Regions from separate parts of the Salinivibrio sp. PR932 genome, predicted to be linked through region 1. Evidence: predicted binding sites of a transcription regulator. Region 1 holds the regulator's gene; the other holds the start of a gene.
The links. Region 1 encodes PurR, which represses purine synthesis genes. Its sites were predicted from a motif close to TNANGNAAACGTTTNCNTNA; they were not measured.
Positions count from the first base shown of each region.

Region 2: the regulator PurR is predicted to act here: its motif matches at 6,356-6,375, upstream of glyA (serine hydroxymethyltransferase).

Region 1 is NZ_MUFM01000007.1:52,281-60,635, reverse strand. Features, by position in the region: gene BZG84_RS05110 (TonB-dependent hemoglobin/transferrin/lactoferrin family receptor) at 1-487, opposite strand, end outside; gene BZG84_RS05105 (heme/hemin ABC transporter substrate-binding protein) at 691-1,533, shown strand; gene BZG84_RS05100 (FecCD family ABC transporter permease) at 1,533-2,570, shown strand; gene BZG84_RS05095 (heme ABC transporter ATP-binding protein) at 2,567-3,343, shown strand; gene purR (HTH-type transcriptional repressor PurR) at 3,604-4,608, shown strand; cyclic di-GMP riboswitch class I at 4,789-4,891, shown strand; gene BZG84_RS05085 (TfoX/Sxy family DNA transformation protein) at 4,999-5,592, shown strand; gene lpdA (dihydrolipoyl dehydrogenase) at 5,877-8,012, shown strand; gene BZG84_RS05075 (ABC transporter substrate-binding protein) at 8,025-8,355, shown strand, end outside.
Region 2 is NZ_MUFM01000013.1:66,285-74,639, reverse strand. Features, by position in the region: gene thiL (thiamine-phosphate kinase) at 1-246, opposite strand, end outside; gene nusB (transcription antitermination factor NusB) at 314-763, opposite strand; gene ribH (6,7-dimethyl-8-ribityllumazine synthase) at 776-1,246, opposite strand; gene ribBA (bifunctional 3,4-dihydroxy-2-butanone-4-phosphate synthase/GTP cyclohydrolase II) at 1,370-2,479, opposite strand; gene BZG84_RS08500 (riboflavin synthase) at 2,490-3,152, opposite strand; gene ribD (bifunctional diaminohydroxyphosphoribosylaminopyrimidine deaminase/5-amino-6-(5-phosphoribosylamino)uracil reductase RibD) at 3,155-4,288, opposite strand; gene nrdR (transcriptional regulator NrdR) at 4,285-4,734, opposite strand; gene glyA (serine hydroxymethyltransferase) at 4,918-6,168, opposite strand; gene BZG84_RS08480 (YitT family protein) at 6,687-7,304, shown strand; gene glnB (nitrogen regulatory protein P-II) at 7,388-7,726, opposite strand; gene purL (phosphoribosylformylglycinamidine synthase) at 7,875-8,355, opposite strand, start outside.

The sequences.
Region 1 (8,355 bases):
CAATCGCTCCTGAACCCCACACTGTGCTCGCGGGACCGCGAACAACATCAACAGTCTTGAGTAACTCCGGGTCGATAAACAAGCTTGAGCGATGCCCCAGAGAGAAATTCTGGCGTACACCATCAATCAGTTGGACCACGCGTCCGTTATCACTACTGAGCCCTCTAATCACTATGGCTTGTGATTCATCTCGCCCGCCACCGGCAATGGTTACATTGGGCAAATGGCGAATCAGATCCGCCACACTGGTTCCCTGCCGCTTTTCAATCTCTTCGAGTGATACCGTGCTCACAGCAGCAGCGCCGTTCGCTTTTTGTGCGTCAATGCGGCTCGCATACACCGATATAACGTCTGATGACGAATCCTCCGTGTTTTGCGTATCCGCAAACGCCGAAGGAATAAATGCCAATGTGCCAAGGGCAGCACCAATAGCAAGTTTGATCGCAGAAGGCATGAATAGGTTTGAGACATCCGTTTTTACCAGCATGGGTCTTCCTGTGCGTTAATTACAAATGAGAATCATGAACAATTTGGCAGGATTGTATTGATCATTAATGGCAATGTAAACGATAATTGCTCGTAATTAGGTTTGTAACTCATAATTACATTCCTGTTCGCTAACAGTGTGTAATGGACAGACGTCGAGCATTGCACTCACATTGACTGGTTTAATAAATAAAGGAATTCATCATGGCAACTGCCGCGGTTAGACTGCTTGCCCTCGTCTCTGCACTACTCTCACTCTCAGTCACAGCATCACCACGCATAGTCAGCGCAGGGGCTGGTGTAACAGACTTACTGGTTGAATTAGGCGCGACAGAACAGATAGTTGGCATTGATGTCACCAGCCATCTTCCGAACAAAGAAGTGCCGAATGTCGGCTACCACCGCCAACTTGCCGTCGAAGGTGTGCTGTCTTTATCACCGACTCTAGTCGTAGGCTCAGATGAAATGGGCCCTACCCCGGTTTTGGAGAAAATCGAAGCGTCAGGGGTAACCGTGGCTCGACTGTCTAGTGAACCCAGCGTCGAGACACTCAAAACACGGATTAAAAAAGTCGCGAGCCTGACTCATACAGAGTCCAAAGCCGCAGCCTTACTGGCCGATATAGACACCAAGCTTGCGACATTGAGAGCGCATGCCCCTAAAACCTCGCTCAAAGGTGTCTTTCTTTTGGTTCACCAAGGACGTCCTGCCAGTGTCGCGGGAGCCAATACCTCACCGGATACCTTGTTGTCGCTGATGGGTGCGACTAACCCTGCCGCCGCGGCGCTCAGTAGCTATAAACCACTGTCGCCAGAAGCGTTACTTGGCTTTGATCCAGACTTTATCTTGGTCATGCAGCGTTCTCTCGACCAGCTAGGCGGTGTTGAAGGGCTCGCTGATGCCGTGCCTTTACTCAATGCCACGCGCGCATTCCAACAGCAGCGAATTATTCCAATTGACGGCAGTGTATTAGTGGGAGGGCTTAGCTTGAAATCACTGGATGAAGCCATTCGTATTCAGCGCGCTGTCGTTGGAGAGAACGACTAATGCAAGCGTCTTTTCGATCCTCACAGTCGCATGTTTTTCCGGCGCTCATCGTCGCACTTGTCGTCGTAGGGATAACATCTATTGCGGTGGGACAATGGCAACTTGGCTGGCTGACCAGTTTACAGAGCTTAACCCCTTGGCATGACAATATTGAGCCGCATGTGCTCGCCATCGTTCAACAAGTTCGATTACCTCGAACCTTGCTGTGTATTTTTATCGGTGCATTGCTCGCCGTTTGCGGCACTTTGATGCAGGGGCTTTTCCGCAACCCGCTCGCTGACCCGGGTATTATCGGTGTCTCTGGCGGCGCATCATTAGGAGGCGCACTGGGCTTGCTATTGCTCTCTTGGGGCAGTATCGAGGCCAGCTTTGTGTTTTCGGTGCCTGCCTTTGCGTTTATCGGTGCACTACTGGCAACCCTATTTGTATACAGAATTGGCACAACGGCCATGGGCAGTTCGGTAACCATCATGTTGCTAGCGGGCATTGCGATCAGTGCTTTGTCCGGCGCTGCATTAGGCTTGATTAACTATGTTGCGGATAATCAAACGTTACGAGACATCGCCCTTTGGTCGATGGGGTCACTGACCGGTGCGACTTGGGGACAGATTGTTCTCACTGGCATCGCTGCATGCTTACTCACGGTATTTGCCTACCAGCGCGCACGCCACTTAAATGCCCTTTTGCTCGGTGAAAACGAAGCGGCGTATTTGGGCATTGATGTACACCATTTAAAACGCCTACTCATTGTTGTGACTGCGGCGGGAATGGGCATTGCGGTAAGTGCTGCCGGTCTTATCGGCTTTGTGGGTCTAGTGATCCCACACATTGGACGTTTAATTGCCGGCCCGGATCATCGCACACTGGTGCCCTTATCAGCCATTCTTGGTGCCCTGTTACTGACCTTGGCCGACATTGTTGCCCGTGTCATTGTCGCACCCGCCGAATTGCCGGTTGGCATTATTACCGCCCTAATGGGGGCTCCTTTCTTTCTATGGCTTCTTATTCAACAACGAAAAGCAGTGGTTCACGAATGACAGATTCTGCCCTTCAAATCTCCAAGCTCAGCTATGCGCTTAACGGCCGTCAACTGCTAAGCGAGATTAATCTCGCCTTTACTGCCGGCCAGTTACACGTTTTACTCGGGCCGAATGGTGCGGGGAAAAGTACACTGTTAAAGCAATTGATTAGCGACAAACATCAACATGGCAGTGTGCAGTTTTGGCAACAGCCAAAGAGCCAGTGGCAAGGCGAAGAATTTGCCCGACGAGTTGCCTTCCTGCCCCAACATAGCGGGCTCACGTTTGCATTCTCAGCACAAGAAGTGGTCGAGATGGGGGCGACACCACTAAAGGCAAACCGAGAACAGATCGCGGCCCTGGCTAACGAGCAACTAACGGCATGGGATATTAGCCATCTTGCTCATCGACCGTATCCGATTTTGTCTGGCGGTGAAAAACAACGCGTACACATGGCGCGCGTGTCATTACAGCTGGCACAAACCGCACCGGATCAAGCGATTCTGATGCTGGATGAACCCACTTCGGCCTTAGATATTACCCATCAACATTACACCCTAAAGCGCTGTCGAGCACTCGCTGACCAAGGAATGACAGTACTCGTAGTGTTGCACGACCTGAATTTGGCGGCGCAATACGCCGATCAACTGCATTTTCTGAAAGCAGGTCGAATCGTCCTATCCGGCGATCCGTGGCAGTGTTTTAGTAGTGATAGAGTGGCAGACATCTACCAATACCCGCTGACCGTATTGACGCACCCAGAGCATAACTGCCCACTGATCGTGTCTTAATTGACAAATACATCATAGCTGGCTCACAAAACCGCCTGTTGGTCCGTTTTCGCTGATCAGACCAATTGCGAGTGTGCGCCAACCTAAGTAAACTGAGAGCGCAACCGATTAGCTATGAGAATGGATGAAATCGGATTCGTTACCTTCGCAACCGTCTGATGTGCCGGGATTGTGAAAGACATCGCCGCTGAGAAACAGCGGCGTTTTTCTGTAAGGTCGCGAGTAACGATCCCTACGCATTACTACAAAGAAGAATCAAGATGGCAACGATTAAAGATGTCGCGCGTCTCGCCGGTGTATCGACCACGACGGTGTCGCACGTGATAAACAAAACCCGCTTTGTCGCAGAGAAGACGACTGAGAAAGTATGGCAAGCGGTTGAAGAATTGAACTACGCCCCAAGTGCTGTGGCGCGAAGCTTGAAGTGCAATACAACACGTACACTGGGTATGTTGGTGACTAAATCCACCAACCCCTTTTTCGCCGAACTGGTTCACGGTGTGGAAGACTATTGCTATAAGCAAGGCTACACGCTGATTCTCTGCAATACCGAGGGTAACCTTGAAAAGCAACGCGACTACCTGCGTATGTTGTCTGAAAAACGCGTCGACGGACTCATTGTGGTGTGCTCTGACCTCAACGAAGATTTGATGCTGTTATTAGAAAAAAAACGCGATCTGCCTATGGTCGTGATGGATTGGGGCAGTCATCATATCGATACAGACCGTATAGAAGATAACGCTGAATTGGGCGGTTACCTTGCTACCAAACACTTTATTGATAATGGTCATACTAGGATTGGCTGCATTTCTGGCCAAATGGATAAAAATACCTGTAAGCATCGCTTAAACGGTTATTTCCGCGCGTTAAAAGAAGCCAACATTCCAGTAAATGAAAATTGGTTGATTGAGGCAGATTTTGAAGCCGATCAAGCGCAAATTGCAGCGAAGCAATTAGCGACAATGTCAGACCGCCCGACCGCTGTGTTTTGTTTTAATGACATTATGGCATTAGCGGCCATTAGTACATTTAACGAGCACGGCTTGAAAGTGCCAGATGATATATCGGTGATTGGTTACGATAATATTGATCTCACCGAGTATTTCTCGCCACCATTGACAACTATTCACCAGCCCAAACGCCGCCTAGGCAAAACGGCCGTCAAGCTCTTGCTCGCGCGAATTGCCAACAACGAGACTCAACAGCAAGTGTTCGAAATGCAACCTGCACTAGTGAGTCGACAGTCAGTTAAAACACTATCTTAATGTTTTAACGAAATTTTTATGAAGAGCACCGTCAATGCCTTGGCGGTGCTTTTTTACGCGACTACTCTTCCTATAGTGCTTTTACTCTAGTTCATCAATTACACCCACCCTGAACCAAGATCACACTTTGCGTAATAGGAGAGGACGACATCGGTGTCTAATTATTATATGCTTAATAGCGATTGAACAAGGCAAACCATGGCGAAAGCATGGGACGCAAAGCCTCCGGCCTAATGGTAATTTGACATGATGTCAAAATATCAACGGTAGCGGGGTTGCCAACATATCAAAGCTGACAAATTTGATGGCTCGTTGACAATTCTGCGATCTTGCCTTGTTACATTATGACGTCTTTTTTAGGCATTAGTAATTCATCGAGATTTTAATCAAATGGATAAACCAGCTTTAAAGAACGCAATGAAGTTATTTGCCAAATTGGGCAGTATAAAGTCCCGTTCAATGTTTGGTGGGTTTGGTATCTTTTGTGAAGACACCATGTTCGCACTTGTCGTTAACAACACTCTCCATTTACGTGCTGGAAAAGAAAACGAAGCACTATTAAAAAAACAAGGCTTATCACCCTACGTGTATAAAAAGCGGGGCTTTCCCGTTGTGACGAAATATTTTGCGATTCCTGAATACTGGTGGGATGACCAAGATAAACTGCTCACTGAAGCCAAAGAAGCGCTGGATGTCGCGACACGCGATCGTACTTTGAAAAAACAAGCCGCACCGTCTCGTTTAAAAGACTTGCCTAATTTACGGCTCGCGACCGAGCGCATGCTGAAAAAAGCAGGTATTGAGACGCCTGAAAGCTTACAGCAACAAGGTGCCGTCAATGCCTATAAAGCGCTCCTTTCTGCGCATGAAAAAGAGCTAAGCTTGGAGTTACTGTGGTCACTAGAAGGTGCGATTACTGGCAAGCATTGGTCTGTGGTTCCACCCCAACGTCGCCAAGAATTATTACAACATTTAGAAAATTAATTCCTCACAACCCCCATACCTCTCTACCTTTTTTGTGAGCAATGTTCGCGTCCAACACCGCCTTTATGGCGGTGTCGCTTTTTCTGAACGAGCTAAACGCTCAATAAATCATCATTCAAACTAATTTCTGACTAATAGCGAAAGTTTCTTGCGATCGGTCGGGTCTGGTTAAAGGTACGATTAAGGACACAGTTCCTCAATGTAACCGACAAATCAGCCAGTTAATTCAGCTACAGTACCTAAAGTAATAACTGGGACCCATTTACTATCGGACGAGACACAGTATGCCAGTAAAAAAGATATTGCTTGGTTTAGTGGTGGTGGCGCTTGTAACACTTTGGTTCAGTTTAGATCTCAGCCAGTGGCTCACGCTTGAAAACGCCAAAGCACAACAAGTGGCATTGAATGATTACATTATCGAAAACGCGACCATCGCAAGCCTGGTGTTTTTTGTCGGCTATGTGGTGATGACCGCCCTGTCCTTACCGGGTGCGGCAGTGGCCAGTCTATTGGGCGCGGCACTCTTTGGCTTTTGGTGGGCATTAGTGTTGGTCTCCTTTGCCAGCTCGATTGGCGCTACCCTCGCCTTCTTGGTCAGCCGTTTTATGCTACGTGACTGGGTCCAAGCTAAATTTGGCAGTAAGCTCGACACCATTAATCGCGGCATAGAGAAAGACGGTCGCTTGTATCTGTTGACCCTCCGCCTGATCCCGATTTTCCCGTTTTTTCTGATTAACTTGGTGATGGGACTAACCTCGTTCAAAACCCGCACCTTCTATTGGGTTAGCCAGTTAGGGATGCTGCCAGGCACCGCGGTATACGTGAATGCAGGGACCCAACTGGCCCAAATCGACGCACTCGGCGATGTGGTGTCTCCGTCGGTGCTTGGCTCTCTCGCCTTACTGGGTGTCTTCCCACTACTGGCAAAGTGGGTCATGGCTTGGATCACGCGTCGTAAACGCTATCAAGGTTGGAACAAACCCCAACAGTTTGACCGCAATATGGTAGTGATTGGTGCCGGTGCAGGCGGCTTGGTATCGAGTTATATCGCTGCAGTGGTAAAAGCAAAAGTCACGCTGGTTGAAAAAGGTTCGATGGGAGGAGACTGCCTAAACACCGGATGTGTTCCCTCAAAAGCGCTAATACGCGCGGCAAAAACCATGCGAGAAATTGGCAAGGCCAAAACGTTTGGCATTCATACCCAAACGCCAGCTGTTGATTTTTCGGCCGTGATGGCACGGGTTAAACAGGTTATAACCCACATTGAGCCTCACGATTCGGTCGAGCGTTACACCAAACTCGGCGTGGAGTGTGTGCAAGGTGAAGCGCACATCGTTTCGCCATGGGAAGTTGAGGTGAACGGCGAGCGACTGACCACTCGCAACATCGTGATTGCCACAGGCGCACGCCCCATGCTGCCCCCGATTCCCGGTTTGGCTGAGGTCACGCATTACACCTCGGATACGATTTGGTCTCTGGCTGAGCTGCCACCACGGTTGTTGGTTTTAGGCGGTGGCCCCATTGGCGCGGAATTGGCGCAAAGCTTTTCATGCTTAGGCAGCCAAGTGACGCTCGCGGAAATGGCTGACCAACTTCTTAGCCGTGAAGACAAAGATGCCGCACAGCTAGTTGAGCAGGCGTTAGAGCGTGACGGTGTCACGGTTTTAACACAGCACAAAGTCAAAGCATTTGAACACAGTGATAATGAGCAAATCGCGTTACTCGATGGCCCTGACGGTGAGAAGTCTGTCTCATTTGATGCGGTGCTAGTCGCGTTAGGGCGCAGTGCCAACACCAAAGGATTTGGTCTCGAAAAGCTCGATATTCCAGTGACCGAGCGTGGCACTATTCAAATCAACGAGTATCTGCAAACCGTCTATCCGAATATCTATGCGGTAGGTGATGTAGCGGGGCCGTTTCAGCTCACCCACGCCAGTGCCCACCAAGCGTGGTATGCCGCCGTGAATGCACTATTCGGGCAATTTAAACGCTTTCGTGCTGACTATTCAGTAATGCCTTCCGCGACCTATACATCGCCAGAAGTCGCGCGTGTGGGCATCAATGAAAAAGAAGCCAAAGCCAATCAGCAAGAGGTGGAAGTGACCTATTACGGCATTGATGATCTGGATCGCGCGATCGCTGATGGAAATGACCACGGTTTTATTAAGGTACTGACACCGAAAGGAAAAGATACCATTCTGGGGGTGACTATTGTTGGCGAGCATGCAGGCGACTTGCTCGCAGAATTTACTCTCGCCATGCGGCACGGGTTAGGACTGAATAAAATTTTGGGCACCGTCCATCCGTATCCAACCATGAGTGAAGCGGTGAAGTATACCGCTGGAATGTGGAAACAAGCCCATGCACCCGAGAAGCTGCTTAACTGGGTCGAAAAATATCATCGTTGGATGCGTCACTAATTGAAAAGGAAGATGACAATGAAACACTGGATAGCGGCGTTAACATTGGCAATTGCGAGTACTGCCAGTTTTACTGCCTCTGCAAGCGCGGAAAACAACAGTTGGGAAAGTATTGAGCAACAAGCCAAAGGTCAAACTGTTTACTTTAACGCATGGGGCGGCAATCAAGAGATCAATGCTTACCTGCGCTGGGCAAGCCGCGAGTTACAACGCGATTACGGTGTCACCCTGAAACATGTCAAAGTGGCGGATATCGCTGAAACCGTCAATCGCCTGCTTGCCGAAAAGACCGCCGGTAAGGATAGCGGCGGCAGTGTCGATATGGTTTGGATTAACGGCGAAA
Region 2 (8,355 bases), on a different contig from region 1:
CATCGCCCCCATTGCTGCTAAATCGCTTAAATTCGATGCCAACGCTTTATGCGCAACATCGGAAGCACTGGCTGTGGAAAGAAAGTGGGTACCTTCTACCATGGTATCTGTGGTGATGGCGAGCTGACAGCCCTCGGGGACTTGGGTAATGGCACAGTCGTCACCAATGCCTAGCGCCACATCGCGGCGGCTCACTGGCTGACGAGCGAAATAATCGCGAATCAGGTCAAATTCGTTGCGCGTCATAATGGCTTTCGTGGTATCGCATCTAAAAATAAAAAGGCCAGCGGGGCTGGCCTTGAAAGGGAGGTAATTAACGAAGTCGTGGGGCCGCTTTATCAAGCACACCATTCACAAACTTGTGGCTGTCTTCGGCGCCAAAACGCTTCGCCAGTTCCACCGCTTCATTAATCACGACTTTATACGGCACATCTTCACGTTTCACCAATTCGTACATCGCCAAACGCAGCAGTGCGTGCTCCATGTCGTCCAAGTCTTGCAATGGACGTGACAAGTAAGGACGCATTTTGCTGTCTAGCTCTTGATGACTCAGTACCACGCCGCTAAACAGATTGCGGAAATATTCCACATCGGTTTCAGGCTCACGCAGAAGTGGTTCTGCGTCTTTGTGGTCGTCTTCTTCGTACTTTTCGGCTGCAAGGAATTGTGCCTCAATATCTGCGATATTGCCTTGCGCCAGTTGCCATGAATAGATGGCTTGCAATGCAAATTGGCGTGCATTACGTCGTGCGGCTGGTTTCACTCTAACCCCCGTTTAGGATTCAATCTGGGACAGGACATTGACCATTTCAAGCGCGCTCAGTGCAGCCTCTGCCCCTTTATTACCAGCCTTGGTACCTGCGCGTTCGATGGCTTGCTCAATGGTGTCAACAGTCAGCACGCCAAAGGCGACTGGGGTTTCAAACTCCAGTGCAACCTGTGCTAACCCTTTATTACATTCTCCGGCCACATAGTCAAAGTGGGGCGTGCCACCGCGGATCACCGAACCTAGCGCCACAATCGCATCGTAGCGACCGCTTTTGGCTAGTTTCTGGGTCACCAAAGGCAACTCGTAGGCACCGGGACAGCGGACCACGGTAATATTATCTTCGCTGACTTGGCCTTGGCGCTTCAGTGCGTCGATCGCACCTGATAGTAAACTCTCGTTGATAAAGCTATTAAAGCGAGAGATAACAATAGCAACCTGCGCGTTGGGCGCGGCAAATGCACCTTCGATTACGTTCATGAGCCTTCCTGTGACTTGCTTTCCGGAATGAGAAACCGCGCGATTCTACCACATTTTTAGCGAATGGCACCATGTTCCGTGCCCGCCAACCCTGTCGCACATCGCGCGGCCTTTCTTGTTAGGTTATTCGGTGACGTATTCCACCACGTTCAAACCAAAGCCTGATAGTGCGTGATAGCGTTTCGTTGATGACGAAAGCAAACGCATTTGCTTAACGCCAAGGTCTGCCAAGATTTGCGAGCCAATCCCAACACGGCGTGACGTGCCTTGCCATTTGGCGCTAGCTGGCTGCTCGCCTTTATCTTGCGCTTCAAATGCTTTCACCTTATTGATAATGGCATCGCTGGTTTCTTCTTTCCCCAAAATCACCAACACACCACCGTCATGACTGATCCGTTGCATCGCACGGGTTAGGCTCCAGCTACGTTCAGCCGTTCGGTCAGATTGAAGCACATCGGTAAAGGTATCTTGCAAGTGCACGCGAACCAAGGTCGGGTCAGCGGTCACTTCGCCTTTACACATCGCATAGTGGATTTGGTTATCAATGGTGTCACGGTAGGTGACCAAATCAAACTCACCAAATTCGGTGGGCAACTTACAAGAGGCGACACGCTCAATGGTGGTTTCGTTAAGGTTTCGGTATTCAATCAAATCTGCAATGGTGCCCAGCTTGATACCGTGCTTTTCACAAAACACTTCCAAATCAGGGCGGCGCGCCATGGTGCCATCTTCGTTGAGGATTTCCACAATCACGGACGCAGGACTAAAGCCTCCTAAGCGGGCCAGATCACAGCCTGCCTCGGTGTGACCAGCACGGGTCAGAACACCACCCTCTTGTGCCATTAAGGGGAACACATGCCCCGGCTGAACTAAATCGGCAGCTTTTGCATTAGGCGCGACCGCGGCTTGGACGGTGCGTGCACGATCGGCCGCAGAAATGCCGGTGGTCACCCCTTCCGCCGCTTCAATCGACACCGTGAAGGCAGTAGAAAATTGGGCGTTATTGTCAGACACCATCAAAGGTAATCCAAGCTGCTGACAGCGCTGTTGGGTCAGCGTTAAGCAAATCAAGCCCCGACCATGGGTGGCCATGAAATTGATAGCTTCTGGCGTGATCGCTTCGGCCGCAATGATCAAATCGCCTTCATTTTCGCGATCTTCGTCATCCATCAACACCACCATTTTACCTAGGCGGATATCGTCAATGATTTCTTGGGCACTACTTATTGCCATCTTGGATTCCTTATTTCAAAAAGCCGGAACGGGCCAGCGTATCAAGGCTGACTCCTGTTGATTGTGTGGGTTCAGCCGCCTTGTCACCGAGCATCAGTCGCTCAAGGTAACGGGCAATGACATCGACTTCGATGTTTACCTTACGCCCAGGCGCAAAAGTTTGAATCGTGGTTTGTTCAGCGGTGTGCGGCACGATGGTGAGCTTAAATGCACTGCCATTGACATCGTTCACTGTCAGGCTAATTCCATCCACCGTGATCGAGCCTTTTAACGCCACATATTTGGCGAGCTCAGACGGTAATCTAATCCAGTATTCCCACGCGCGGCCGGTTTGGTTCACCGATGTCACTTCTCCAAGGCCATCAACATGGCCTGCCACCATGTGGCCGCCAAATCGCGTGGTGGGTAGCATCGCCTTTTCAAGATTGACCTTGTCTCCGACCGACAAGTGCCCCAGTGATGAACGCGCAAGGGTTTCCGATGACACATCTGCGCTGTAGCCCGTTGCACTCAATGCAACCACGGTCAAGCACACCCCATTGGTGGCGATACTGTCACCCAGTTTGACATCACAGAGATCAAGCTCGCCACTGTCGATAGTCAAAGTCATGTCTTGCCCGCGGCGAGTCAAGCGTTCTACTCGGCCTACCGCTTCGATAATTCCAGTAAACATCGTTATTCGTACTCTTGCGTGATCACGGCATGCTCAGAGAGCATGGCGGTTAAGCGAACATCGTCACCGAACCTCGTCACGTGATTAAAGTGAAAGCGCGGTGCATCGTCCATCCGTTGCATCCCATCTAAAGCAACTAAGGGGCGACTGTCGCCTCCTAACAGGACGGGGGCTTGGTAAACAATCAGTTCATCGACTAAAGATTCAGTGAGTAGCTGACCCGCCAGCCTCGCGCCCGCTTCAACCCACACTTTGTCAATGTCATGTTCCGCCAATGCGCCAAGGATAGCGGTGAGTGACGCATCGGGCATCACCCATTCTTGCACGTTATCCGGCCACGTATGATTACTCGGTGAATCAACAATACGGATCACATCGCCGTCAAGCTGATAGACGGTTGCATCCGGTGAGGTTTTATTATCTCTATCTAGCACAACACGCGTCGGTTGGCGCACAGTCGATTGCGGATAGGCATCGAGCGTGGCTCGAGGAAGTTGGCTTTGACGTACATTGAGGCTGGGGTTATCGGCCAATACCGTGGCGCTGGTCGATAAAATGGCACTGGCTTGAGCACGAAACGCTTGCACATCGGCGCGTGCAGACTCACCGGTGATCCATTTGCTTTGCCCGTTGGCTAAGGCGGTCCGGCCATCGAGACTCCCGGCCAGCTTAAGCTGTACATACGGCATCTGAGTGAGCATTCGCTTAATGAAACCGGGATTGAGCGCCTTGGCCTGCTCCGCCATCACACCGACGACCACCTCAATACCTGCTTCTTGTAAGCGTGCGATACCTCGCCCTGCCACTTGAGGATTGGGATCTTGCATGGCACACACCACGCGACTGACGTTAGCGGCAATTAAGGCATCGCAACACGGTGGAGTGCGACCATAGTGAGAGCAAGGCTCTAAGGTGACATAAGCTGTCGCCCCTTGCGCGCGTTTCCCCGCCGCCTTTAAAGCGTGTACCTCGGCATGTGGACCGCCGGGAGCAAGATGAAACCCTTCACCAACAATGTCGTCGCCATGAGCAATCACACAGCCCACATTGGGATTCGGAGTCGTGGTAAAGCGCCCTTGAGCGGCAAGCGCGAGTGCACGCGCCATCATGGTGTTATCGCGTTGGTTGTTACTCATTTTTGCAGCCGTGCAATTTCTTCACCGAACTCACGAATATCTTCAAAGCTGTGATAGACAGAGGCAAAACGGATATACGCCACTTTATCGAGCTCTTTGAGTGCTTCCATCACCAAGTTACCAACCGAGGCTGAGCTAATCTCTCGCTCACCGGTCGCGCGAAGGCGTGATTTAATGCTGTTGATCGCTTTTTCAATATCGTCCGCACTGACAGGCCGTTTTTCCAGCGCACGCTGAATGCCACCGCGCAGCTTTTCTTCGTCAAAAGGCTCACGATTGCCATTGGTTTTGATGATGCGTGGCATCACCAGCTCTGCCGTTTCGAACGTGGTATAGCGTTCTGCGCACGCCAAACACTGGCGACGACGACGAACTTGATGGCCATCGGCGACGAGTCGAGAATCGATCACTTTGGTGTCGGTTGCACCACAGAATGGACAGTGCATGGGGCTAGCCTCCTCAATATCATCCCGTTAGTGTAACCGATTTGCGATTATGAAAAAGCCTGCAAACGGCGAGTTTGTAACGATTCTGTGCGCAAAGCTGATTTCGCTAACAATCGGTGGCTAACCACGCACCAAAAAGGCGCCTGAAGGCGCCTTTGCTTTTTCACTTACAACGCTTACCGGTTACGCATAAACCGGTAGGCGGCGGCAAATGGCTTGAACTTTCTCTTTAGTTTCAGCAATCACTTGCTCATTATTGATGTTATCTAACACATCACACATCCAATGCGCGAGCTGTTCAGCGTCTTGCTCGCTAAAGCCACGGCGTGTAATCGCTGGCGTCCCCACACGAATGCCTGAGGTGACAAACGGGCTACGTGGATCGTTCGGCACACTGTTTTTGTTCACAGTGATATTCGCGGCACCGAGCGCAGCATCCGCTTCTTTACCGGTGATGTCTTTGTCAATCAAATCAACCAAGAACAAGTGGTTGTCGGTTGATCCTGACACGATGTTATAACCGCGTGCTTGGAACCCTTTAACCATCGCACGAGCGTTATCAATCACGCGCGCTTGATAGGCTTTAAACTCAGGTTCCATCGCCTCTTTAAACGCGACAGCTTTACCCGCAATTACGTGCATCAGTGGGCCACCTTGACCACCTGGGAACACCGCAGAGTTGAGCTTTTTGTAGAGGTCTTCACCCGCATTAGACAGGATCAAACCGCCGCGCGGCCCTGCAAGGGTTTTGTGGGTGGTGGTGGTGACCACGTGTGCATGTGGTAATGGATCTGGATACACGCCTGCTGCAATCAAACCAGCAACGTGTGCCATGTCCACCATGAACCAAGCGCCCACTTTGTCGGCGATTTCACGCATACGCTTCCAATCCACCACTTGCGAATAGGCAGAGAAACCACCAATGATCATTTTCGGCTTATGTTCCAGCGCGAGCTGTTCCATTTGCTCGTAATCAATCTTACCCGCTTCATCAATGCCGTACGCAACCACTTCATAGTGTTTGCCTGAAAAGTTGACCGGAGAGCCGTGCGTTAAGTGGCCACCATGCGCCAAGCTCATGCCCAAAACCTTGTCGCCTGGGTTAAGTAGCGCCATATAGACCGCGCTGTTGGCTTGTGAGCCTGAGTGAGGTTGCACGTTGGCATATTCACAACCAAACAATTCACACGCACGCTCAATCGCGAGAGCTTCTACTTTATCGACATGCTCACAGCCGCCGTAATAACGCTTTCCGGGGTAGCCTTCGGCATATTTGTTGGTCAGTTGAGAGCCTTGCGCTTCCATGACGCGTGGGCTGGTATAGTTTTCTGACGCAATCAGCTCAATGTGTTCTTCCTGACGAGCCGTTTCTTCTTCAATGGCTGCGAACAGTGCCGGATCGTAATCCGCAATCTTCATGTCACGCTTTAGCATTTGTCTCTCCTGACTCAATGGTGGCGGGCTATTACCCTTAAAGCGAATGCTACCCGTACCCAAGTTGGCCCGATAGCTCGAATGGTTTTGATATGGCATAGTGCACCACACCTTGGGTTAGTCGCCTTACGCATTTAAAGTGACTAAACCAAGGCAAACGGGCGGAAAAAACGGCGTTTTAAAAGCCTGACGCAAACGTTTTCTCTAGCGCCATTACTGCGTTCGTCATTTTACAAAAAAACCGCTGCAACAGGTAGTGTCAATCGGCCGTTTTTTTTATACGTCGGTTGTGCCAGATTAGTCCGCCACACAGAAACGCAGATTGTGCGCTGTAAACAATTTACACGCGAGTATCAAATTGCTGACATCCTATCAGCCAGTGATTTACTTGGCTGACTTTTTATTACTCTCATTTGGCGATAAAATCCGCGCCCGCAATTCCCATTAACTTTTTTTAACCGCCGCCCCAGTTGGGTTTTGGCGGACTTTTTGTTGCTGTTTATGTAGGGAGAAGCCGTGTGAGCCGATATCAACACAGCTTAAAAGAAGATGTGATCGCCATTGCCTCTGGGGCGTTTCTCGTCGCACAAGGGGTGTTTTTCTTGCAACAGGCCGGACTGTTAACCGGCGGGACGACTGGCCTTGCTTTGTTGGTCAGCCAATTTACCGACCTGTCCTTCGGCACCCTGTACTTTCTGTGTAACTGTCCGTTTTATTTGATGGCTTGGTTTCGCATGAGCCCGCGCTTTGCTGTGCGCAGCTTACTCGCCGGTGGCGCGGTGTCCGTGATGGCCGATCATATCGCCTACTTTTTTCAAATCACTTGGTTGGCCCCCGCCTATTGTGCGGTCATTGGGGGCTTGCTGATGGGCGTCGGCATGTTGATGATTTTCCGCCACAATGCCAGCTTAGGCGGTTTTAACGTACTGGTGCTCTATTGTCAGGACAAATTTGGGATCTCGGCAGGAAAACTACAGATGGGCATCGACTGTACCATCTTGGCGTTGTCTTTCTTCCTCATCGACCTCAATCTCTTGATGTGGTCGGTAGTTGGCGCGATTGTGCTCAACTTAGTCTTGGCGATGAATCATAAGCCCGGGCGCTATCAGGCGCATCCTGCTAACCCCGGCGCGTAGTCAATCACAACACCACACAAACAACAAAGCCAAGCATCACGCTTGGCTTTTTGTTGCTTACCGTATTAGTCCAACTCGCGATATTAAATCGCTTCTTCGTCTTCCTCACCGGTACGGATACGCACCACGCGCTCAACATCAAAGACAAAGATTTTACCATCACCAATTTTACCGGTTTGTGCGGTATCAATGATGGTATCCACACACTGCTCAGCCACATCGTTACTGACGATCACTTCAAGCTTCACTTTGGGTAAAAAATCGACCATATATTCGGCGCCACGATAAAGCTCAGTATGACCTTTTTGACGACCAAAACCTTTTACTTCTGAGACAGTCATCCCCGTAATCCCCACGTCGGCAAGTGCTTCGCGTACGTCATCGAGTTTAAATGGCTTGATGATGGCTTCAATTTTTTTCATTCCGTTATCCTTCTCGTTGGCCGCAGCCGGTCCTGATGGATCAGTTGTTTAGCTGAAATTGTATCGCAGCCGGATAAAAAATCATCCATCGATTCACGCTTATCACTAAAAAGCCGCCATAGATTGGCGGCTTTGATTGGTATAAGGCTTATCCCAGTGTGACCCGCGCGTTGCGGAACATGCGCATCCACGCACTGTCTTCGCCCCAATCATCAGGGTGCCAAGAGTTAGCGACCGTACGGAATACCCGCTCAGGGTGAGGCATCATAATGGTGACGCGGCCCGACTCAGTGGTCAGCGCGGTAATGCCATTCGGTGAGCCGTTCGGGTTGGCCGGATACGCTTGTGTTGGCTGGCCGTGATTATCGGTGTAACGCAGCGCCACAGTGCCGGACGCCTCAATGGCCGCCAAATGCTCAGCATCACGCACCTCAACGCGTCCCTCACCATGCGATACCGCAATGGGCATCCGTGACCCTGCCATCCCAGCAAAGAAGGCGGATGGGCTTGATTGCACTTCCACCATGCTAAAGCGCGCTTCAAAGCGCTCCGACTCATTACGAACAAATCGTGGCCAGTGTGCGGCGCCTGGGATCAGTTCATGCAGGTTCGATAGCATTTGGCAGCCA